4 regions of the Massilia genomosp. 1 genome follow, and region 1 is predicted to be linked to each of the others. Evidence: predicted binding sites of a transcription regulator. Region 1 holds the regulator's gene; each other region holds the start of a gene.
What was found. The regulator FNR, encoded in region 1, switches genes on or off when oxygen is low (the NO sensors DNR and NnrR bind a similar motif). The targets are predictions, from matches to a motif close to TTGATNNNNATCAA.
Positions count from the first base shown of each region.

Region 2: F1735_RS18265 (glycine-rich domain-containing protein) is a predicted target of FNR. The motif match lies at 1,517-1,530, and genes of this name have one in related genera.
Region 3: F1735_RS26540 (hemerythrin domain-containing protein) is a predicted target of FNR. The motif match lies at 2,320-2,333, and genes of this name have one in related genera.
Region 4: F1735_RS21020 (oleate hydratase) is a predicted target of FNR. The motif match lies at 1,856-1,869, and genes of this name have one in related genera.

Region 1 is NZ_WHJF01000090.1:11,613-15,822, forward strand. It holds gene F1735_RS25555 (FixH family protein) at 1-312, shown strand, start outside; gene F1735_RS25560 (hypothetical protein) at 339-560, shown strand; gene F1735_RS36800 (hypothetical protein) at 634-1,596, shown strand; gene F1735_RS25570 (hypothetical protein) at 1,726-2,253, shown strand; gene fnr (fumarate/nitrate reduction transcriptional regulator Fnr) at 2,264-3,031, opposite strand; gene F1735_RS25580 (DEAD/DEAH box helicase) at 3,227-4,210, opposite strand, start outside.
Region 2 is NZ_WHJF01000048.1:25,419-29,628, forward strand. It holds gene F1735_RS18260 (sensor histidine kinase) at 1-1,422, shown strand, start outside; gene F1735_RS18265 (glycine-rich domain-containing protein) at 1,715-2,749, shown strand; gene F1735_RS18270 (hypothetical protein) at 2,922-3,188, opposite strand; gene F1735_RS18275 (hypothetical protein) at 3,375-3,659, opposite strand; gene F1735_RS18280 (hypothetical protein) at 3,818-4,021, opposite strand; gene F1735_RS18285 (SDR family oxidoreductase) at 4,044-4,210, opposite strand, start outside.
Region 3 is NZ_WHJF01000098.1:13,378-17,587, forward strand. It holds gene F1735_RS26525 (DUF1444 family protein) at 1-279, shown strand, start outside; gene F1735_RS26530 (permease) at 216-1,544, opposite strand; gene F1735_RS26535 (DUF2249 domain-containing protein) at 1,548-1,799, opposite strand; gene F1735_RS26540 (hemerythrin domain-containing protein) at 1,796-2,260, opposite strand; gene ubiU (ubiquinone anaerobic biosynthesis protein UbiU) at 2,393-3,418, shown strand; gene ubiV (ubiquinone anaerobic biosynthesis protein UbiV) at 3,429-4,210, shown strand, end outside.
Region 4 is NZ_WHJF01000061.1:24,156-28,365, reverse strand. It holds gene F1735_RS21030 (sensor domain-containing phosphodiesterase) at 1-545, shown strand, start outside; gene F1735_RS21025 (PQQ-dependent sugar dehydrogenase) at 502-1,752, opposite strand; gene F1735_RS21020 (oleate hydratase) at 2,011-3,582, shown strand; gene F1735_RS21015 (hypothetical protein) at 3,641-4,210, opposite strand, start outside.

The DNA.
Region 1 (4,210 bases):
CTCGCTTTCGACGCGCATTATGACCCGGCCAGCGAAAAGCTGGCGGGGATGTTGAGCAGCGGCGGGCAGCCCTTGAACGCGCCGTTCAGCATTCATCTGGCGCACGCCACCCAGCCCGAAAAGGACCGCAAGATCGATGTGATCCCGGACGCCGGCGGGCGGTTTTCGGTGGCGCTGCCGATGCTCGAGCGCGCGCGCTGGCAGGTGGTGGTCGAAGGCGGCAAGCGCGACTGGCGCCTGGCCGCAGCCTGGCACTGGCCGCGCGAGCAGGCGCTGGCGATCAAGGCCGACGTCCAGCAAGCAACAAACTAAACGGGGGAGTGTCGATGCGTCTTGCGATGAAAGTACTGTGGCCCGCCTTCCTGGCGGCGATGCTGGCCGAAGGCTGTTTCTTTGCGATGTTCGATCCGCGCGAAGAACTGCACATGGGGCAATTGGCCTTGACGCCGATGGCGGTGTACACGATCGGCTTTTTCTTCTTCTGGATTTTTTGCGCGCTGGCCAGCATGCTGACCTATTATCTGGTGGTGGTGCCGGACGATCCGCATCCGCCGTTCTAGCAACGGCACCGTCCTGACAGCTCGCCCGTGGCTCGGCTATCATGCTCGCCTGGACGCAACCGGGACGGCAAGGATGATCAGCGAGAAAAACTGGGACGCCGCCTTCGGCGATTTCTATCTGCACGACTGTGCGGTGCGCAGCAAGCATGCCTTTTCGTTTGCTTGTATCGAAGCAGTGGACGACTTTGCCGTGGAAGAACCGAACAAGCGGATGGTGAATGTCTTCACCGATACCGGAGAAATCGATTACAAGGAATACACGGGATTCGCTTGGCCTTTTCTGGCCGTTGCGCGCCAGCCGCTGGAGCAGGCGGTCATGGTCGGCGCGCGTGGCGGCGTCGCCGTCCTCGGCAGCGGTCAACGCGGCATGGAAGCGGCAATCCCGATGGGTAGCGCTACCGCTGCGCTCGTTACCTCCGTAAACGCGCTCGCCACCATCGACGGACTGGTCTACGCAGCGGGTCCCTGGCGCGCGGTGTGCCGCAGGACCGCGTGCGGTGTCTGGGAAAGCCTGGCAGGCCGGGACACGCTGCCGGAACCGGAGCGAGACGCTCACGGCTCGAATGATGAGGGCTTCGACGTCATCGATGGCTTCAGCGCCCGGGACATCTACTGTGCGGGAGGCAAGGGCGACGTCTGGCGCTTCGACGGCGTGCGCTGGCACCAGTGCCGCGTACGGGTCGATCAGCATATCCAGGCGATCTGCTGCGCCGGCGACGGCTATGTCTACATCGGTTTGCAAGGCGGGGGCATTTTGCGCGGGCGCGAGAATTTGTGGAAGCTCATTCAAAAAACGACGCTGGCACGGCCCTTCAACGATATGGTGTGGTTTGCGGACAAGGTCTGGTGTAACTCCGACGACGGGCTCTGGACCATCGGGAATGGCAAGCTGGCGGACGCGGACGTCCCGCCGGAGGCGCGCCACCGTTCGCGTGTTCTGGCGGTGGGAGATGGCGTGATGCTGTTCGCCGGCAGATATGGCGCCGTGGTCTTCGATGGCAAGGAGTGGACACCGCTCGTGCCCGACGCCCCCTGACAGGCCGTTGAGCGCACTGGCATTGAACTATACTGTCGCGCTAGTGTCCAATCAACAACTCGAACCACGGCAGAATGGAACACCCGGATGATAAACATCGATATTCCAACTTCCAACAAGCAAGTTTTCTTGATCGGCATGCTGTTCGCGGTGCCGCTCCTGCTCACCACGGGCTTCTATTTCCTGACCCCGCATACAACAACCCCGACGGCGACGGAAACCGGCTTTGTCAGCGGCATGCTGATTGCATCGGCATTGCTGGGGCTGCTTGTATGCACAAGCATGTTCATCCGTCACTCGGTCGAGCTGACAGCCGATGCACTGGTCATCAAGCATGCCTTCTACACCTTCAGGGTCGAGCGCGCCTGCATCCAGGGGGCGGTCATCACGCGCAGTGGCGATATGAGCAGCCTGGCGATGTCGACCAAAAGAAACGGCATTGCCGCCTTCGGCTACTATTCGGGCTGGTTCAAGGTGGCACACGGGGAGCGGGCGTTTATGGCCATTTCGGGCGCGCCGGTTGTCATGCTGCGTTTCACGGGCCATCCAAAGTGCGCGCTGCTGGCCGTGAGCGGCAGCGCCACCCTCGAAGCCGAGCTTGCCGCCTGGCTGCGGGAGGGATCAGGCGCACCGGCGCAGGGTGGCGCCGGCCCGTAACGCGGCCGGCTCACGCCATCGGGCTGCACTGCTCGGTGCCGGCGGCCAGCGCCTTGAGCATGGCCGGGTCGAGCAAGCTCAGTTCGCGCTTGTCGACGCTGATCCAGCCCTGCTTTTTAAAGCGCGACAGCAGGCGGCTGATGCTTTCGATGGTCAGCCCCAGGTAATTGCCGATATCTTCGCGCGACATGCGCAGCTGGAAGCTGGTGGCCGAGTAACCGCGCGCCGCGTAACGCGCCGACAGGTTGACCAGGAATACGGCAAAGCGCTGCTCCGCCCGCATATTTCCCAGCAATAGCATGACATTTTGCTCGCGCGTGATTTCCTGGCTCATGATGCGGTGGAAATGGCGCAGCAGGGTCGGCACTTGGCCGAACAATTCTTCCAGGCGCGCGAACGGGATTTCGCACACTTCGCTGTCTTCCAGCGCGACCGCGTCGCAATGGTGGCGGTCGCCGCTGATGGCGTCCATCCCCAGCAGTTCGCCGGCCATCTGGAAACCGGTAATCTGCTGCTCGCCGTTGGCGTTGACCTGGTAGGTCTTGAAGTGGCCGAAGCGGATCGCGTACAGGTTGCGGAACGGCTCGTCCATCTGGTACAGGCGTTCGTCGCGCAACAGGCGGCGGCGCTTGCCGATAATGTTGTCGAGCCGGGTGATATCTTCGCTGTCGAGTCCCATTGGTAGGCACAGCTGATGCATGCTGCATCCTGCGCAGCTTGCCTTGAGTGCGGCGACGTTCAGCATGGCTGCCGGAACGAATGGGAGAGGCTGAGGCATAGGGTCTGACGGTTTGTGGCTTGAGCCGTATGATACCCCACAGCGACTCCGGCGCACAGGCGAATACCGGAACAGATGGGGCTGTTTGCCCGATACAGATGCGTGTTTTCCCTGCCGGGCATGCATTTTGCGCATTTGCGTTGTGCATGTCTTAACAAGGCAATCCATACCCCTGCGCATGGTGCGGCGCCGGCCTCAGCGCGGGCGGAAACGCACGTCGACCGTCGACACGTCGCCGCTGATCTTGGCTTTCTTGGGTTTCTTGGGTTTTTTCAGCACCTCGCCGGCGGTGTTGGTGAGGGGTACCCTGTGTTCCGGCGAGAAACCAGGCTCCTCGATGCGTTCCAGGGTTTGCTTCGTCAGAATTTCGATGGCGGCGAGCAATTGCACCTCATCCGCGCAGACCAGCGAGACCGCTTCGCCCGAGGCCCCCGCGCGGCCGGTGCGGCCGGTGCGATGGATGTAGTCTTCGGCCACGATCGGCAGGTCGAAATTGACCACCTGCGGCAAGTCGTCGATATCGAGCCCGCGCGCGGCCACGTCGGTCGCCACCAGGATCTTCGCTTCGCCGGCCTTGAAACGCTCGAGCGCGCGCAGGCGCGCCGGTTGCGGCTTGTCGCCGTGAATCGAATCGGCCGCGACGCCCTGCGCCTGCAAGGTCTCGACCAGCTGGTCCACGCCCTTGCGCGTCTTGACGAACACCAGCACCTGGCCCCAACGGTGCTTTTTAAGCAGGTACAAGAACAGTTCCGGCTTGCGTTTTTTGTCGACCGGCACGACCCACTGGCGGATGCGCTTGACGGTGCTGTTGCGCGGGCTGACCTCGATGCTCAAGGGGTCGCTCAGCAGCTTGCCGGCCAGGGCGCGGATCTCGTCCGAAAACGTGGCTGAAAACAGCAGGGTCTGGCGTTTTTTCGGCAGGGCGGCGAACACGGCGTCGAGTTCGCGCGAAAACCCCAGGTCGAGCATGCGGTCGGCTTCATCGAGCACCAGGGTTTCGAGCTGGTCGAACTTGAGCGCGTTCTGGCGGTACAGGTCGAGCAGGCGGCCGGGAGTGGCCACCAGCACGTCGAGTCCCTTGCGCAGCTTCATCATCTGCGGATTGATGCTCACGCCGCCGTAGGCCACGTGGGTGCGCAGCGGCAAGCCGGCCCCATAGGCGCGGAAACTCTCATGCAC
Region 2 (4,210 bases), on a different contig from region 1:
AAGCCGCCCGGGCGCCGTCCTTCCTACACGGTGGTCACCTTCGTGGAGCCGGAAGTGCGCTGGGCCGCCACGCTCGGCTACGACCTGTTCACCAATCCGCTGATCGTCGACACGCTCGACGAGCTGCGCGACACCGGCAAGCTGTTCACCTCGGGCTTGCCGATTTCCTTCATTTCGGGACCGGGCCGCACCGGGCTCGGCATGCGCCTGCCGGTCTACCGGCCGCATGCGCCGACCGCGACCGTTGCGCAGCGGCGCGCCGCTTATCTGGGCACGGTCGGGATCGCCTTCAGCGTGCAAAAGCTGGTGCAGGGCGTGATCGACGAAGTGCCGATCAAGAATGTGCGCATGATGCTGGTCGATAACGCCATCGGCCCGGACATGCTGCGCGGGCGCGTGCTGTTCGACAGCGGCGGCGGCGACGAAACGTCCCTGCCCGCCGTGCTGGGGCCGGAACGCTTCCACGCGACCTTGCCGATCGACTTCAACGGCCGCCAGTGGGACGCCACCTTCAGCGTCGCCGCGACCGAGCTGTACACGGGCTTCGAGGAATTCGCGCCGTGGCTGGCGATGATGGCCGGCTCGGTCAGCTCGATGCTGTTGTACGCCCTGTTCCATGCGCTGACCTCGTCACGGCGGCGCGCCATCAAGATGGCCAAGGGCATGACGCGCGAACTGCGCGACAGCCAGGCCAAGCTGCAACTGTCGCACCAGAACCTGCGCCGCCTGGCGGCCCACGCCGACCAGATCAAGGAAGGCGAGCGCAAGCGCATCGCGCGCGAAATCCACGACGACCTCGGCCAGAACCTGCTGGCGCTGCGCATCGAAGCGGACATGCTCAGTTCGCGCACGCGCGAGCGCCATCCGCGCCTGCACGCGCGCGCGCGCTCGACCTTGCAGCAGATCGACGCCACCATCAAGAGCGTGCGCCAGATCATCAACGACCTGCGCCCGAACGTGCTCGACCTGGGGCTGTCGGCGGCGGTCGAGTGGCAGATCGCCGAATTCAAGCGCCGCACCGGCATTGCCTGCGAACTGATCGACGAACCGAAGGAAGTGGCGCTCGGCGACCATGCGGCCACGGCCTTTTTCCGCATCCTGCAAGAATCGCTGAGCAACATCGTGCGCCATGCACAGGCCAGCCGGGTCAGGGTCGAACTCAAGCTGGGCGGCAACCGCCTGTCGATGACCGTCAGCGACAACGGCATCGGTTTGCAGGCCGGCGAACGGGCCAAGGTCGGCTCGTTCGGCCTGGTCGGCATCGAGGAGCGCATCAGCATCCTCGGCGGCTCGTTTTCCATCACCAGCGATAGCGGCGGAGGGACCACAGTCTGCGTGAGCGTCCCTTTGCACAATGAGCCCGCACGTGGCCACGCCACCGCTGCGTCCAGCAAAAATGAAACGCATGCCGCGTTTGTCTGATGACGACGGGCATTGTCCTAAACAGATTCCTCCTCGATGGCTTGCGGCACAGTCAGTGCATCCGCGATGCGCTAGGAATATCCCCGAGTAATGCTTGAGCAAAGTCAACAAGTCGGCAGCGGACCGGCGCAACATCCTCAAACAGTAACGGAAATCAATGTAATCGGGCAATTGATTGACCGAAAGAAAGAAAGGAGACAGGCAGCTTGTAGTACCGGTAACACCCGCAAGTCCAAACAGGGAATGTAGTCACATAAACCAATCACAACTCTATAAAAGAGGCCTAATCATGATGACCAACGACGCAATCAAAGCAATTTCGGAACTCGATCTGGACCCGATCAAATTCAAGCTCACCCATGCCGAATCCGGTGAAGGCTGGTCGCAGGAAAAAGCCGATGCGGTGGAAGTGGAATATCGCCGCTTCCTGTACCTGATGAAGGCATTCCCGGAAGACGAAACCGCGCCGATGATCGAAGTCGACATCTTCTGGCACTACCATATTCTGGACACCATGAAGTACGCGAAGGATTGCGAGCACGTGTTCGGCTATTTCCTGCATCACTATCCGTATGTGGGCATGAGCGGCGAAGAAGAAGATACGCAGCACCTGCAGGACTGCGGCAACCGCATGCGCGACCTGTATGAAAGCAGCTTCGGCGAAGTCTATGGCGCCCGCGCCGCCGCCTGGTGCACGCGTGCCGTGGAAGAGACGCCGCTGCAGGCAGGCGGCGCGCAATCGGCATGGTGTACCCGCACTGCGGAAGGTGAAACGGCGGTAGCGGCCGGCGCCAAAGCCGCATGGTGTACCCGGACCAATGCCGAAGCAGCCAAAGCCGCATGGTGTACCCGGACTACCACCGGTAGCGCTGCCTCGGCTTGGTGTACGCGCACCGTATCGGCCGACACCAAAGCCGCATGGTGTACCCGTACTACCACCGATAGCGCAAAGTCCGCCTGGTGCACGCGCACTGCAACGCCGGAAGCGAAAGCCGCCTGGTGTACGCGCACTACCACCGACAGCGCAAAATCGGCATGGTGTACGCGCACTGCAACGCCGCAAGCAACATCGGCCTGGTGTACCCGCACTGCGACGCCGCAAGCAACATCGGCCTGGTGTACCCGCACTGCGACGCCGCAAGCAACATCGGCCTGGTGTACGCGCACCAGCGCAAAGGCAGTGAAATCGGCATGGTGCACCAGGGCCATGCCAGCGGCTGTGCAATCGGCCTGGTGCACGAGGGTCTCGGGCGAGCCTATGGTTGTGACCGCCGCCACATCGGACCTGCTGCTATCGATCAGCAAGGGCGTGGCGCAGTCGGCTTGAACAAGTCAGGCTACGCCGGACGCCGGCAATGAGTAATGCCTGGCCGCTCGCGCAGCCTGCGCCACGGCCCGCGCAAGAGTACTAAACCAGAAAGGTAAGGCCGATGCGCTGCAACGCGGACCGGCATTGGCATCCCAAGGGGCACATGGTGCCCCTTTTCTTTTGGCTCGCCTCAGGTGTTGAGATTGATGCTCACTGCCGGCACACCCATCATGGCGCGCAATTCCCGGATACTGAAATCGCTGATCTCATGCATGCGCAACAGGATGGTCGCGCCGATCGGCAACGTGCGGTGGCGGATTTTACTGATTACGGGTGGCGCAACTTCGAGCGCGCGCGACAGGGCCGCATCGTTCTTGAGCTGCAAGCGTTCGATGATAGCGTCGAGCACCTTGTTCGGATCGTAAGTCGGTTCTTCAGGAAATCTGCGATTGGTCATGAATTTAAGTCTCTCGAAATTCGCGCCCGTGGCATATTCGCCAGGGCACTATCTTTACAGTCGATTAGTAAGCGGTGATGGCAAAAACAGTCTGAATATGCGGCTGCTTAGGCATGGGCTTGCATCATACACCTAAGTGTTGACATTCGCTCAACCAACAGAACTTAAACTCAATACACTTTGTATTTAAGGCAATATTTGGTGAGAATGTGTCCGGCGTGCGGCGCGCCGCGCGGGCGCAAACAGCCAGTACAGGGCAATCTGCGTGGCCAAACAACTGTAGTTGGTGGGAATCAGATAGAATTCGATGAGCAAGCGCTCACTATCGGCGCGGACAAGGTGCCAGCCGAGCTGGCGGCGGATCTCGTCGGGCGGCGGCGGCGGGCGACGCGCGCCCTCGCGCCGGGCCATATAGGCGCGTACTTGTTCCTTGGATGGCTGGATGATCCGATGTGGCACGGCGGTAGGCACGGCGGTAGGCACAGCGGTAGGCACAGCGGTAGGCATGGCGGTGAGCACAAGTGAGCAATGGAGAGACGACATCGCACACAATACGACCAAGCCGCGCCCAGAACTTGATGGCTGTCAAACGAGCGCGGGAATTGGCCCATTGACAGCCGGGTTTCTGCCTATTTCTTCTGGCTTGCCAGGTACAAAGCCTTGGCATCCTGATGCGCGCGGTCCACGGTGCGCATGGCTTCCTTCTCGTCATGCTCGACGAAAAATTCGGCATCCTGCGCTTTCACGACCAGCTTGATCGCGGCGGCATCGCTCAGGTTGTACTTTTCGGTGATCAGGGTGGTTACTTCATCAAGATATTCTTCGTAGGTCATCGCGCTTCCTTAGTGAGGACCGTCATTTTACCAGCGCCATCGCCGCCACCGCCGGCGCCACTTGCGGATAACGCAGGCGCATGCCCAGTTCCTGCTTGATGCGCTGGTTGCTCATGCGCCGCGACTCGGACATGAACGACAGCAACATCGGAGAAACCGAAGCAACTAGTTGCGATCGCGCAACGCGAG
Region 3 (4,210 bases), on a different contig from region 1:
GCCAGTTTCCAGGTGATGCAACGCCCCGATCAAAGCGTGCTGACCATGAGCGTCTGGACCGAGGGCGTGTCGAGCTTGCTGCCGAAAACCGACATCGTGGCGCTGATCCGGCTCGATGGCAGTGGACAGCTGCTCGACACGATGATGCTGCCATGGGATGAGCTGGCAGACAAGACCAGCGCACTGAAACTGCTCGACGCCGGCTACCCGCCGCGTTATCGGACGACCGAGTTTCCGCCCAAGGCCGTGCGCGACACGCTGGCGGCCATCGCGCTGTAAGCACGCCGCAGCGCCAGCGCCAGGTTAAGCAGCAGCGCGCCGGCCGAGGCGAACATCGCCCCGGCGGCAGGACGCGCCAGCTGCGCCGGCCACCAGCAGGCCGCCAGCAGCAGGGCCAGGGCGGCCGCGTGCAGCCAGAACTGGCGCTGCGCCGCGCTGTCGGTGATGAGCGTCTTGATGGCCGGCGCGCGCTGGCCATCGGCGGCGCGCTCCTGCAGCTCGCGCCAGACCAGGAACGGCACGATCTTGTACAGCATGCCATTGATGGTCGAGTACAAAAAACCGACCAGCATCAGCACGCCCATGGCCAGGGTGCGGCCGTCGCCCGCCAGCTGCGACGGCAGCACCCACAGCGCCGCGCAGGCGAGCATGCTGGCCATCGCCAGGCGCCAGAACAGGGTCATGGCGTCGGCCTGCGGACGCTTGCGGCGCGCCAGCAGGCGCAGGGTCGCCAGCGTGAACACGGCGTAGGCGCCAAGAACCAGCGCGCCGGCCAGCGTGTCGATCCAGGCCAGGCGTGCGCGCAGCGCCGCAGCGCTCACGCTCCACAGCACCAGCAGCAAAAAGATCGCCACGCCGAGCACCTGCGCCAGCCGCTTGTGGTACAGCGGCGTGACCTGGAACATCGGCACCACCTGGAACGAGACACCGACCAGCAGCAGCCCGGCCCACCCGAACACACCCCACAGCGCATGCAGGTCGGTGACCAGCACCAGCGGCAGCGGCGTGGCCGCTCCCGGCCAGGCAAAGGCGCATGCCAGCAGCGCGCCGAGGCACACCGTGAGCACCAGGCTGCCGAGCGCCAGCCGGACGGTGGCCGTCATCGGGAGCGCGCCCGGCGGCGGCATCTGCCACAAGGCGACCGTGAGTGCGCCGACCAGCCACGCAAAGCCCGGCAGCAGCAGGACCAGCGCGAGCCGGAACAGCCAGGGCTGGGTGATCAGGAAGGCGCAGCACAAGGCCGCCGTGCCGCCCGCCAGCAGCGCATGCACGCCGGGCGCCAGCATGCGCGCGCGCGGCAGCGCGACGCCGGCCACCACCAGCAGGAGCTGGATCAAGGCGCCGGCCATGCTCATGCCCAGGGTGCCGAGGGTGAGCAGGTGGGTCAGCGCCAGCGTGGCGGGCGACCAGCGCGAAAGCAGCGCCGGCGCGCCCTGCCATAGCAGCAGCGCGGCGGCCAGCATTGCGCACACCGGGGTGGTGAGAAAGTAGCGCAGCACCGCGCCGAGCGGCGCCGATTGTTCGAGCGAGAGGGTGCGCTGCATGCGTCAGGCGAGCGGCACGCGGCGCCAGATGCGCACTTCGTACAGGTAGTCGGGCAGCGCGGAGGTGGCGTGGCCATAGCCGTTGTGCGCCAGGATGCGGTACAGCGGGCGCGGCTCGCGTTCGATCAGCATGCACAGGTGATCGCCCTCGGGCAGGCGGTCGAGCGCGTCGAGCACGCGTTCCAGCGGTTCGGGCGGCTCCAGGCCGCGCACGTCGATGTGGTGGGTTTGCGCGGTTGGCGCGGCGGCGTTCATGCGGCGCTGGCCATCTGGTCCATCGCCCCGAACGCCTGCATGGCCGCCACCAGCTTGTGGCAGCTTGGCGCCAGCACCCGCTCGATCATCGGATAGAGCACGCCTTCTTCCTTTTCGCTGTGCTGGTACAAGACGATGCCCAGCGTGTCGGCATGATTGAGGAACGCTTCGGTATCGCGCTCGCGCAGCGCATTCGACAAGCGCTGCGCCACGCCGCGGATGCGCAGGTGCTCGCTGCGCATGGCGGCGGTGGGGGCGCTGGCGGCGCCGATGGCGTTTTCGAACGCCGGAAAAACGATCCGCTCCTCGATCAGCAGATGCCGTTCGAGCGCGTGGCAGAAGGCGGCGAAGCAGTTGCCGGCCTCGCGCCACAGGCCCTTGCGCACAGCGCGGCGCGCGTCTGCGAACAGTGCGTCGCAGCGCACATGGTCGGCTTCGAGATAGCTTCCGATTGTGTCCATCGTGGTCTCCTGCTGTTTATGCATGGCGCCATTGTCGCCGCTTCGCAGTCTGGAAATCCTTGATGCAGGTCAAAGATTTCCGGACTGCCCCCGGGCTACAGTGCAGTCCCCACCTTACGACGAATGAACATGATGTCAAATTCTTCCGACGGCGCCGCGCCGCTCGAACTGGTGTGCCCTGCCGGCAGCCTGCCGGCCCTCAAGGCGGCCGTGGACAACGGCGCCGACTGCGTCTACCTGGGTTTTCGCGACGCGACCAACGCCCGCAATTTTGCGGGCCTGAACTTCGACGAAGCGGCCATCGAGCAGGGCATCGCCTACAGCCATGCGCGTGGGCGCAAGGTGCTGCTGGCGCTCAACACCTACCCGCAGCCGTCCGCCGGTGCCCTGTGGCGGCGCGCCATCGACCGCGCCGCCGGCGCCGGCATCGACGCCATCATCCTGGCCGACCCGGGCCTGATGCGCTACGCCGCCGAGCGCTATCCGGCGCTGCGGCTGCACCTGTCGGTGCAGGGTTCGGCCACCAATTACGAGGCCATCAATTTTTTCCATCGCCACTTCGGCATTGCCCGCGCCGTGCTGCCGCGCGTGCTGTCGGTGGGGCAGGTGGAGCAGGTTGTACGCAATACGCCGGTGGAAATTGAAGTCTTCGGCTTCGGCAGCCTGTGCGTGATGGTCGAAGGGCGCTGCGCGCTGTCGTCCTACGCCACCGGCGAATCGCCCAATACCCACGGCGTGTGCTCGCCGGCCAAGGCGGTGCGCTGGCAGCAAACGCCGGCCGGGCTGGAGGCGCGCCTGAGCGGCGTTCTGATCGACCGCTACGCCGATGGCGAGCAGGCCAACTATCCAACCCTGTGCAAGGGCCGTTTCGACGTCGCCGGCGAGCAGTTTTACGCGATCGAGGAGCCGGCCAGCTTGAATACCCTGGAACTGCTGCCGCAGCTGATCGAGCTGGGCGTCTCCGCCATCAAGATCGAAGGGCGCCAGCGCAGTCCCGCGTACGTGGCGCAGGTAACGCGCGTCTGGCGCGAGGCGATCGACCAGTACCGCGCCAGTCCGATGCGTTTTTCGGCCAGGCAGGCGTGGATGGCGGATCTGAACAAGGTGGCCGAGGGGCAGCAGCATACGCTGGGCGCCTACCACCGCTCATGGAAATAGGGGAGGCAGCATGATGAAACTGGCCCTCGGCCCGGTGTTGTACTACTGGCCGCGCGATACGATGATGGCGTTCTACGACACGGTGGCGGCAAGCCCGGTCGATATCGTCTACCTTGGCGAAACGGTGTGCTCGCGCCGCCATGAGCTGCGCCTGCCCGACTGGCTGTCGCTGGCCGCCATGCTGGCCGACGCCGGCAAGGAAGTGGTGCTGTCGACCCAGGCGCTGCTCGAGTCAAGCAGCGACCTGACCAACCTGCGCAAGCTCACCTCGAACGGGCGCTTTGCGATCGAAGCGAACGACATCGGCGCCGTACACTGCCTCGACGGCGGCGTGCCGTTCGTGGCCGGCCCGCACCTGAACCTGTACAACGAAGACAGCGTGGCGCTGATGGCGCAACTGGGCGCGCGGCGCTGGGTCATGCCGCTCGAAATGGGGCGCGCCGCGCTGGCGGCGATGCAGCAAAGCCGGCCGAAGGGGCTCGAGACCGAGGTATTCGCGTATGGCCGCATGCCGCTGGCGTTTTCGGCGCGCTGCTTTACGGCGCGCCACCGCAACCTGGGCAAGGACGATTGCCAGTTCAGCTGCATGGCCCATCCAGACGGGCTGGAACTGTACACGCGCGACGCCGACACCTTTTTGATCCTCAACGGCACCCAGATCCAGTCGCACCTGGTGTACAACCTGCTGGGCGAGCTGGCGGTATTGGCGTCGATGGGCGTGGACGTGCTGCGCATCAGTCCACAGGCGCAGCATACCGAGGCCGTGCTCGCGCTGTTCGACCGCGCGCGCCG
Region 4 (4,210 bases), on a different contig from region 1:
CCGATTTTGTCAGCACCGTGACGGCGCTGCTGAACCAGCACCGCATGGCGCCCGGCTGGCTGGAACTGGAAGTGACGGAAAGCGCGATCATGGAAAACCAGGGCACCGCGCTGGCCACCCTGGCCGCGCTCGACCAGGCCGGCGTGCGCCTGGCGATCGACGACTTCGGCACCGGCTACAGCAGCCTGTCGTACCTGCAGAGCATGCCGGCGCACGTGGTCAAGATCGACCAGAGTTTTGTACGCAACATGGCGGGCGGCGAGCGCAACCGCACGCTGGTGAACACCATGATTTCCCTCTCGCACGAGCTGGGCTTTCGCGTGGTGGCGGAAGGCATCGAAACCGATGACGTGCGGCAGTTGCTGCACGACCAGGGCTGCGACGAGGGCCAGGGTTACCTGTTCGCCCGGCCGCTCGCGCCCGAGGAGCTGTTCGCCTGGTGCGCCCGCGCACAGGCCAGTGCAGCGGCCAGCGAAGCGACCGCGCGCGCGCCGTGGAAGCCTATTTGCGCGGCGCCGGAGCCGGGGATGCATACTGCAACCTGACGACCCGCCCGCTGTGGTCCTCGACCAGGTAAATCGCGCCGTCCGGCCCCTGCTTGACATCGACCGGCGCGCCGGGCAACTGCTTCGGCTTGGGGCCCCAGTCGCTGATCAGTTCGATCATCTTGCCCAGCGGCGCGCCCTGCGCATCCGGCAGCAAGGCCACCAGCCGGCGCCCATTCGCGCGGTAACCGTGGTAGCCGATGATCAGGCTGTTCTTGTATTGCGCGGGGAACATGTCGGCCGTGTAAAAGGTCATGCCCAGCGGCGCCGCATGGGCCGGCAGCAGGCGCAGCGGCGCGCGGTAAGCGCCGCACTTGGCGTCTGGATACTCCGGGCTGGCCACATTGTTATCGTAGCAGTAAGGCCAGCCGTAGTTGCCCTTCGCCTCGATCAGGTTCAACTCATCGTGCGGCAAGTCGTTATCGTTCTTCAAGCCCTTCATGGCCGCCTGGAGCGCGTCGCGCGAGTTTTCGCCCTGCCACAAGGCTTGCGTGCCCGGGTGGACTGCCAGCGCCATCGAATTGCGCAGCCCGGTCGCATGGACTTCCCAGCTTTTGACGGTGCCGGCCGGCCATTGCATCCGATACTTGCGCAGCGCGCCCAGCGCGTTCGCCCCGCTCGCCTCAAGGCAGGGCTTGCCCGCATCCGGCGCCTTGCCATCCTTGCCTTCGCAATGGTCGCTGCCCGAACCGACATTCACATACAAGTCGCCCTTGGCGTCGAAGCGCATCGCGGTCAAAGGATGGCGCCCGAGGCCGGGCAGCGCCGGCGTGCCGGAATTGCCGCCGATAACATCCTTGACCGTGCCTTCGGGATCGCGCGGATCGAAGCGGAAGATGCGCTTGATCGCGCCCACATACACCAGGCCGTCGGGACCGAGCACGATGCCGTTGGGGCGGTCGAGTTTCTTCATCAGCAGGGTTTTCTGGAAACCCGCCGCACCCGGCTTGAGCAGCCAGACGCTGCCCTGGTTCGGCTGCCAGCCGCCCAGGTCGACCACCAGCACGCTGCCGTCGGCCATCGGCTGCACGCCGCGCGCGAACTTGAATCCCTGGCCGATGATGCCCGCGCAAAAACCGGGCGGCGTGCTGACCACCAGGCGTGGCGCGCCGCCGCAGGTGTCGGCGGCGGCGGCGCTGCCACCCATCAGGAGCATGGCGGCGGCCAGCGCCGGGCGAACAAGTGTGCGGGAGTGAAAAGGCGTCATGCGGGATCCAGTCAGAAAGGTGCTGGAATTATAGAGGATTGCATGCACGCGGCATTTCCAGGCGCATTACTTGAGCGTGCCCTCTATTAATGCTTTGGCAATTTTGATGTGCATCAATTTTTTTGGGGCGCGCGCATGCGATTCTGCATGCCTCCGGACGCATGCTGCGTCGCAACAAATTGCTGATGCCAATGTCGTCCGGAACACCTTGTCCGGATCGTACCGGACACCGATGCACCTTTTTTGGACGACTCCCCTATGAACAACAATGTAAAAGCCCACCTGCTTGGCGGCGGTATCGGCTCGCTTTCCGCGGCCGCGTTTATGATACGCGACGGTAATGTTCCCGGCGCAAACATCCGCATCTACGAAGCGGCCCCCCAGCTCGGCGGCAGCCTGGACGGCGCCGGTTCCCCCGAGCACGGCTACTCGCTGCGCGGCGGCCGCATGTTCACCTTCGATAACTACGAGTGTACCTGGGACCTGTTCAAGTCGATCCCCTCCCTCGCCGACGAAAACAAGAGCGTGTTCGACGAAACCGTCGACTTCAACGAACTGCACAAGTCGCACTCGCAAGCGCGCCTGGTCGACATGCGCCGCGCCATTGTGCCGGTCACCTCGATGGGCTTTTCGATGCACGACCGCGCCCAGTTGCTCAAGCTGAGCCTGGCCAGTGAAGACACGCTCGGCGCCGACACCATCAGCGACTGGCTCGACCCGGCATTTTTCGAAACCGAGTTCTGGTTCATGTGGGCCACCACCTTCGCCTTCCAGCCGTGGCACAGCGCGGTGGAATTCAAACGCTACCTGCACCGCTTCATGCTGGAGTTTTCGCGCATCGAAACCCTGGGCGGGGTGCGCCGCACGATCTATAACCAGTACGATTCGCTGGTGCGGCCCTTGCAGGCATGGCTGCAAGAGCAAGGCGTGCAATTCATCCTCGACTGCAAGGTGACCGATATCGGTCACGCCACGGTCGATGGCAAATTCGTCGTCACCGGCTTCGAGTGCCTGCATGCGGGCAACAGCGAGCACGTGGACGTGCCCGCCGGCGACCTGGTGTTCTTCCAGAACGGTTCGATGACCGACGCGTCCAGCCTGGGCAGCATGACCAGCGCCCCCGAAAAACTCGACAAGACCGACAGCCAAGGCTGGACCTTGTGGGAAAAGCTGGCCGCCGCGCAACCCGGCTTCGGCAATCCGGCCGCGTTCAACAGCAGTATCGCGGAATCGTACTGGGAGTCGTTCACGGTGACCTTGCAGGACCCGCGCTTCTTCGACAAGATGCAGGCGTTCAGCGGCAACGAAGCCGGCACCGGCGGCCTGGTCACGTTCAAGGATTCGAACTGGTTCATGTCGATCGTGCTGGCGCACCAGCCGCACTTTGCCAACCAGCCGGCCGGCGTGCAAGTGTTCTGGGGTTATGGGCTGTCGCCTGACCGGATCGGCAATTTTGTCGCCAAGCCGATGTCGGACTGCACCGGCGAAGAAATCCTGCGCGAGCTGTGCGGCCATTTGCGCTTCGATCTGGACGCGGTGGAAACAGCCAATTGCATCCCTTGCCGCATGCCCTACATCACCAGCATGTTCATGCCGCGCGTACACAGCGACCGTCCGCTGCCGGTGCCGAAGGAATCGAAGAACCTGGCCTTCATCAGCCAGTTCGTCGAGGTTGCCGATGACGTGGTGTTCACGGTGGAGTATTCGGTGCGCGCCGCCCAGATGGCGGTGTACGAACTGCTCGACATCAAACGCGAAGTGCCGCCGATTAAGCAGCACGATCACTCATTGAGCACACAGTTCGAGGCGCTGTTCAAGGCATTGAAATAAGCCCGGCCCGATTGTTCGCGCCTGTGTGCGAACAATCGGGCTTGCGCGCGCTCGGGAGCTAATTGACGCCGATCCAGTTGTCAGGGTGGTGGTACTTATACGTCCACAAAACAAGTTGCGAGAACTTCTCTTCGAACAAAGGTTCGAGATTGTCGACAAAGCGCGCGATTGCCGCCGCATCGGCCGGCGCCTTCGGTAGTGGGGCGCTTATCCTGATGATTCTGTCAGAATTACTAACGCGGCCTTCCGCACTGTAGTTTCCACGTTCGATCGTAACAGCCGTCATCGTAACGGAGCCGATCAGCGCATCCTCCGCGAACTGCACCTCGATCTGAAGATGGGTGGCGGATCCGTCAACCCCCGCCAGCAAAAACTGCGTCACGTCCGATCTGAACTTTTCCAGGGCGTCAAGCCACGTTTGCCATTTACCTTCCCTGTGATACTTGTTATAAAACGATAAGGAGTAGGTTTCCTTGATGAGTTCGGATAAGTACTTGGATTCCCTTTCATACGATGGCAACATCCCGGCGCGACCGAGTTCGCCGATCTCATGGTTCAGCTCGTCCGCCGCATAAGCAGCTTCGATCGGGTCCAGGCTTTCCTTGAGCGTTTGCGCCAGCAAGAGCAG